2 regions of the Carnobacterium sp. ISL-102 genome follow, and region 1 is predicted to be linked to the other one. Evidence: predicted binding sites of a transcription regulator. Region 1 holds the regulator's gene; the other holds the start of a gene.
What was found. Region 1 encodes NrdR, which represses ribonucleotide reductase genes. Its sites were predicted from a motif close to ACACNATATATNGTGT; they were not measured.

Region 1 (3,425 bases):
CCTTTATTTCTATTTTGTGCGTAAGTTTTACTACGATTTTCTTGTTGTTGTCTTTTCTCAGAATTTTCTAAATACATTTTTTTCACTTTATGAATTGCTTCTTCAGGTGCGACTACTTTTTCTTGCGCCCAGTCATTTGCAATTTTATAAGCTAACTTTTGATCAAGTGTTGGGTTGTTTCTCACAACTAAAATATAATGAATCAGGATATTGATAACTGAGGTCGGTAAATTAGCTTTCTTAACGATTTCTTCCAAAGTCCACTCTTCATGTTTTGTGACAAAACCACCTTTTTGATCTTTTATAGAGTTCATAAAATCAACCGGACTTATTTGCTCACTCACTTCAATAACTGCAATATCCTCTTTTGTTAAACCTCTTTGGGTCAGTTCATTCTCACGCATTTGTTGTTGGTTAGAATCAACTTGTATATCTTTTTCTACCACATCTTTTAAAGAAATATTTTGTTGGTTTTTATTATGATAATCATCATATGCTAGCTTCTTCATTTTTTTTTCATCAATTTGACCTGTTTCAATATCTGAAGCATTCAGCACAAATTGTTGCAACGCTAATTCATCTAATCCGTATAATGTATGCAACACCAGTACCGCTTCTTCTATTTCTTTAGTGATAGAAGAGCGATTAATATATTGCTGATTCAATCCTGCATAAAAAAACTTCAAATCAAATGTTTTCGAATCGATTTTAGGATTTGAAGAACTTGTTTTACCGATATATGAAACAGGTTCTTTTAGCAGTTCTTTTTCTCGTTTTAATAATTCAGTATCAAATTGAAAAACATCTAAAAAAGACTTCGTGACTTCTTGAAACTTCTTTTTATCTATACTTTCAATAATAAATCGATTTCTTAATTTTTTAAACTTTCGTTCTCCTACTCTTTCTAATAATAATAAGCTCAATAAGTCATCTTTAAAAAAGACATCGCTTGTTTGAGGAGCTTGCAATTCATATATTATTAGTTTGGTCGGATCTGTTTGAAGATACGTTTTAAGTAATCCAATTGCTTCCAACTTGATTCTAGCTTGGTATAGCTCAGGAATACCGATATTGAGCAATGCTAATAGCTCAGAATGTAAGACACCTTCACTCCAGTAGGCTTCTTCTTCTATCTCAGTCCACAATGTCATATAAAGACTGTATGCTGCAGTCCCTATTAGAGGTTGATACAAAAAAGTTAGAATTTTTTGATCGATATCCGAAAGTAAAGCTTGTTGTTTTACTAAAAAACCATCTTTAGGACTTAAGTTTTTCCATGGATACCCCAAAATGACTCATACCTTTCTATCTCAATTAATTTTTCCAGCTTTTTTTCTTTCAAATTCTTGTAATTCTTTCAAAAAGACACTCATATCTTTAAACTGGCGATAAACACTAGCAAAACGGATATAAGCTACTTCATCAATATCAGCTAATTTCTCCATAATGTACTCCCCAATAATAGCAGAGGAAATTTCATTTTCACCTAATCCTCTGATTTGGTTTTCTACTTCATCTACTATTTTTTCAACTTGTTCCATTGCTACTGGACGTTTTTCACAAGAGCGTATTAGACCTCTTAAAATTTTTTCTCGATTAAATTCTTCTCTAGTGCCATTTTTTTTAATGACTAAAAGAGGTGTTTTTTCTACTCTTTCAAATGTAGTAAAACGAAACTTGCAAGCTTCGCATTCTCTTCTTCTACGAATAGCACGACCATCATCTGCTGGACGACTATCGACAACTTTAGAATTATTATTTTGACAGCGTGGACATTGCATGTTTATCATCCCTATCTTAAGTGTCATTCGTATCTACACTAATTTCGCACGAAAATGTTTACTCTATTATACCATACAACAACCAGAGATAAAACCGCTTAAAAACGAAGTAATCCTTTGACTGTAAGGCAAAAAGAACAATCCATAAATGATTGTTCTTTTCGCCTTACTATTTATGCTCTTATCAGTCTTTATTTTTGTTTATCCAGTCTAGAACTTGTTTTTTTGTATTTTCGATCGTCCCGCTATTATCAATTATAATATCTCCAAGAATGACTTTTTTTGAAATAGGCAACTGGGAATTGATCCTTTGAGTTGCTTCTTTTTTTTCAATATTGTCTCTCTTCATTAATCGATTTAATTGGATCTCCTCTGATGTAGCTACCACCATAATTTGATCCACTTCATTTTCATAACCCATTTCAAATAAAAGGGGAATATCCAGAACAATGATTGCTGGGTCTTGCTTCAGATAGTCATTCTTTTTAGTTACGATCCATTGATGAATATGTTGTGACAACATTTTATTCAGTAACTCTCTCTTTTTCACATCATCAAATATGATTTTAGCCAAAGCAGTACGATCTAATGTACCATCTGCCAGAATAACCTTATTTCCAAATTCTTTTTTTATTTTTTCTAAACCATCTGTTCCTGGTTTCACTACTTCTCTTGCTCCAATATCTGCATCTACTACCGGATAGCCTTGCTCTTTGAATATCTTGCTTACAGTTGATTTTCCTGTAGAAATCCCCCCTGTTAATCCTAAAATCACAGTCATCTTATCTCCCCTTTTTTTACCGATCAGCTTCCAATCGTTGACATTTAGAACAAAAATGAGTCCCTCTTTGTGCAACTTTTATTTTTTCTATTGGCGTACCACAATGAATACAGGGGATTCCTTTTTTACCATAGACCGATAAATTCACTTGAAATGTTCCCGCTTCCCCTAACGCATTTTGGTAGCTGCGAATAGTCGTTCCGCCCGCTTCAACTGCATCACCAAGTACTTTTATGATTGCTTTGTGTAACTGAGAAACTTCATCTTTTTTCAAGCTGTTAGCAATCCTTAATGGATGTATTTTGGCTAGAAAAAGTGCTTCATCTACATAAATATTTCCTAAACCAGCTACAGTCTTTTGATCCAACAAAAGCGGTTTGATTGCTCTTTTTTTAGTTTGCAGACTATTGTAAAAAGTTGTTTCATCAAATGCTTCTTCAGTAGGTTCTGGGCCTAGCAATTTTATGCCCGTCATACTGAATTCTTTTCCCAAGGGTACTAGGGTCATTCGTCCAAACTTTCGTACATCCAAATACCTTAAATCTCTCCCATCAGCTAAGTGGAAAACCACGTGCGTGTGCTTTTTAAGTGGCTTTGATGAGTCTTCTACCTCATATTTACCTTCCATACGCAGGTGTGAAACCATCGCCCACTGCCTAAAATGAAAGATAATATATTTACCACGTCGATCAAAGCCAATAATTTTTTCACCTGTTAGAAGCTGCTTAAATTCACTACTTGCGATAGAACCAGAAATAATCCGATCCCAGTATACATCAACGGATTTTATGCTTGCCCCTGACACAAGTTTTTCTAAACCTTTTCTAACCGTTTCAACTTCTGGCAATTCTGGCAAATTTCTA
Region 2 (3,425 bases), on a different contig from region 1:
CATTGCGCCTAATCCAATCGTATGGTACTTGTCATTTCCGTTCTTAATTGATGGAACTGCATCAATGCTTGATTGATCAGTAACCATTGTTAATGCTCGAACCATTGTATCGATCGATTGCCCAAAATCAGGTGATTTCATTAAATTCACAATATTTGTTGAACCGAGGTTGCAACTAATATCGGTCCCTAAATGTTCATAGGTTTGATCGTTATTGATCAGTGAAGGTTCTTGGATCTGTAAAATCTCGCTGCATAAATTGCTCATCGTGATCGTACCGTAGACTGGATTTTCACGATTAGCAGTATCAACGTTAATGATATAGGGATAACCAGATTCCTGTTGCAATTTAGAAATCTCATTCTCTAACTCACGGGCGCTGATTTTCGATTTACGTATTTCTTCATTATTCACCATGTTGTCATACTCTTTAGTGATATCGATATATGCAAATGGCTCTCCATAGATGCGTTCTACATCATATGGACTAAATAAATACATTTGTTCATCATGAGCAGCTAATTCATAAAATTTATCTGGTACGACTAAACCAAGCGAAAGTGTTTTGACACGGATCTTTTCATCAGCATTTTCTTTTTTTGTTGAAAGAAATGAAACGATATCCGGATGAAAAACATTTAAATAAACTGCTCCTGCTCCATTACGTTGACCAAGCTGATTTGAATAACTGAAACTGTCTTCAAGTAATTTCATTACTGGAACGACTCCGCTAGAAGCATTTTCAATTTTCTTGATTGGATCGCCAGCAGCTCGTAAATTCGATAAATTCACTCCTACCCCACCGCCAATACGCGACAATTGTAAGGCACTATTCACGACGCGACCGATACTGTTCATATCATCTGTTGCTTGAATCAAGAAGCAAGAAACCAACTCTCCTCGTCTTTTGCGACCAGCATTCAAGAACGTCGGTGTAGCTGGTTGGTAACGTTGGTTAACGAGCTCATCTGCAATTCTGCTAGCTACTTCAGTGTTACCATCTGCTAGATACAGTGCATTAAAAACGATCCGGTCTTCGTAACGTTCTAAAAACCGCTCTCCGTCATTCGTCTTCAAAGCATATTGTGTGTAAAATTTAAAGGCTGACATAAACGAACGGAATCTGAATTTCCGGCTGTAAATATCGTCAAATAATGAACGAACAAATGCTTTATCGTATTTCAGTAAAAATTCTTCTTCTAGGTACTCTTCTTTGATCAGATAATTTAATTTTTCTTCAAGTGTATAGAAAAAAACGGTATTCGGATTAACGTGTTCTAAAAAGTAAGCTCGTACTGCTTCACGGTCTTTATTTAAGGGGATCTTTCCGTCCACCGGTCTATTTAATTCATTATTTAATTTAAAATAAGTGACCTCTTTTACCTTTGAGGCTAATTTAGGTTTATCCAATATTCTTCACCGCTTTCTCTAATTGTGCAACATCTTCTTCGTTACCTTGAAATTCAAAGGTATGTAATAACGGAACTTGGTAATCACGCGCTAGATTTTTTGCTGTAAAAGCGAAAAGTTGGCCAAAATTCAAATTCCCGCCACCGGCTACTCCCTTAAAATACTTTTTGTTATCAGCCGTCTCAATAAAGTCATTCAATAGATCAGTCGCTTCTTTATCATAGGTTGGTGTAACAATAATGAATGGTTCTCCTAAAGCAACATATGGATTCGTTGGCGTCAATTCCAGCGAATCCATACTTAGTTTTCTAACAAACTTTCGCGTTTGGCCAGTTAGGCTGATGTAAACAACTTTCATGCTAGTTGATCAAGAAGATCTGGACGGAATCCATTGAATGCTTCATGCCCCTCAATAGCAATAACAGGAACCGAACTGAATCCTAGTTCTTTTACTTCGTTTAACGCCTCTTCTGATTCAAAAATATCTTTAACTTCATAAGCAATACCTTTATCTTCTAGATATTTTTTTGTGAAATTGCATTGCATACAGTTTGGTTTAGAATAAACAATAATACTTTTTTTTGCCATAAGACATTCTCCTCCCAGGTCTCTTTTAAACCTGTTTTTCTCTTATTTCTCTCTTCGTATTCTACACCTATTCTCTCTAACAGGCAAACAAATAAACCACTATATATAGTGGTTTATCTCTTGACATATCTGTTTCTTTCTATATGTAGTGCTTAGAAAGACTGTTTGTGAAGAATAGCGCGTGAAGAAACCCTTGTATATTTGTATCTAAAAACCAGCTTCGTGTATTTTTCACATTTGAAAAAAGAAAATAAAAAAGCGAATATTTTTCAACTCTGAACTAAAAGGCTTAAGTTACAACAATAGAATATTTTTACATTTTTTTTGAATAAATTCTCAAACTATTTTTCAGCTATTAAAACGATGATTCATTTTTCGTCATTTACAATAAAAAACTTTTTTGTGAGAATTTTCCATAAAAAAAATTAGAAAAGCTGAATAACCAGCTTTTCTAATTTTTAAATTGATGCCTCAGGGGAGATTCGAACTCTCGACCGTCCGCTTAGAAGGCGGATGCTCTATCCAGCTGAGCTACTGAGACATGTTCTATCAACAAAATTAATTATAGATAATAATGAATAAAAAGTCAACACTTTTTAGGAAGAAATTCATTTTTCAACAAATAATATTATTTTTATCAGTTGTGTTAAAAAAAAGCTCGGTTTACAATGAGCAGTAGAATAGCTAAGGAGGATTTGTCATGGGATTAATTAGTGGTCTTTTAGGGAATGCTAGAAACATTAGTGAAGTTGATGCTCGAAAAAAATTAGCGGGTGTCATTTTAGAGACTGAAACAATTGATTTGGCCTTTAAGTTGGTCCGCGATTTAATTATTTTTACTGATAAGCGGATAATTGTTATCGACAAACAAGGAGTTACTGGTAAGAAAACAACTTATCACTCTTTGCCGTATAAATCAGTTAGTCGCTTTTTAGTGGAAACAACTGGACATTTTGATTTAGATGCTGAATTAAAAATTTTTATTTCTAGCGCTAACGAACCAGCTATTACATTACAGTTCACGAATGATAAGCACATTTTTGCTATACAGCAAGCATTAGCATTAGCCGTACTTTAAAAAGCTAAAAAGGAATCCAACGATTTTTTTTATCGTTGGATTCCTTTTTTGTTAATACATTTTTAAGTATTGTTCTCTTTCCCATTCAGTAACTTGTTCACGGAAAGCAGACCATTCGATTTTCTTAGCATTGACAAAGTTTTCGTAAATATGTCCTCCTAAGCCATCTTTGATCGTACTATCTTTTGCTAGGTATCCCAAGGCGTCATACAAAGTTCCCGGCAGATCATAAATACCATTGTTGTAACGATCTTCCTCGCTCATCATATAGATATTGCGGTTGATCGGTTTAGGGGCTTGCATTTCGTTCTTGATGCCATCTAATCCTGCTTTTAATAAAACGGCCATA

Region 2: nrdH (glutaredoxin-like protein NrdH) is a predicted target of NrdR. The motif match lies at 2,095-2,110, and genes of this name have one in related genera.

Annotation. Positions count from the first base shown of each region.
Region 1 covers NZ_JAGGRF010000002.1:51,477-54,901, forward strand. The annotation lists gene J7E16_RS01170 (replication initiation and membrane attachment family protein) at 1-1,289, opposite strand, end outside; gene nrdR (transcriptional regulator NrdR) at 1,311-1,781, opposite strand; gene coaE (dephospho-CoA kinase) at 1,966-2,562, opposite strand; gene mutM (DNA-formamidopyrimidine glycosylase) at 2,579-3,418, opposite strand.
Region 2 covers NZ_JAGGRF010000003.1:8,218-11,642, reverse strand. The annotation lists gene nrdE (class 1b ribonucleoside-diphosphate reductase subunit alpha) at 1-1,410, opposite strand, end outside; gene nrdI (class Ib ribonucleoside-diphosphate reductase assembly flavoprotein NrdI) at 1,403-1,768, opposite strand; gene nrdH (glutaredoxin-like protein NrdH) at 1,765-1,998, opposite strand; tRNA gene J7E16_RS01725 (tRNA-Arg) at 2,466-2,539, opposite strand; gene J7E16_RS01720 (PH domain-containing protein) at 2,699-3,076, shown strand; gene glnA (type I glutamate--ammonia ligase) at 3,128-3,425, opposite strand, start outside.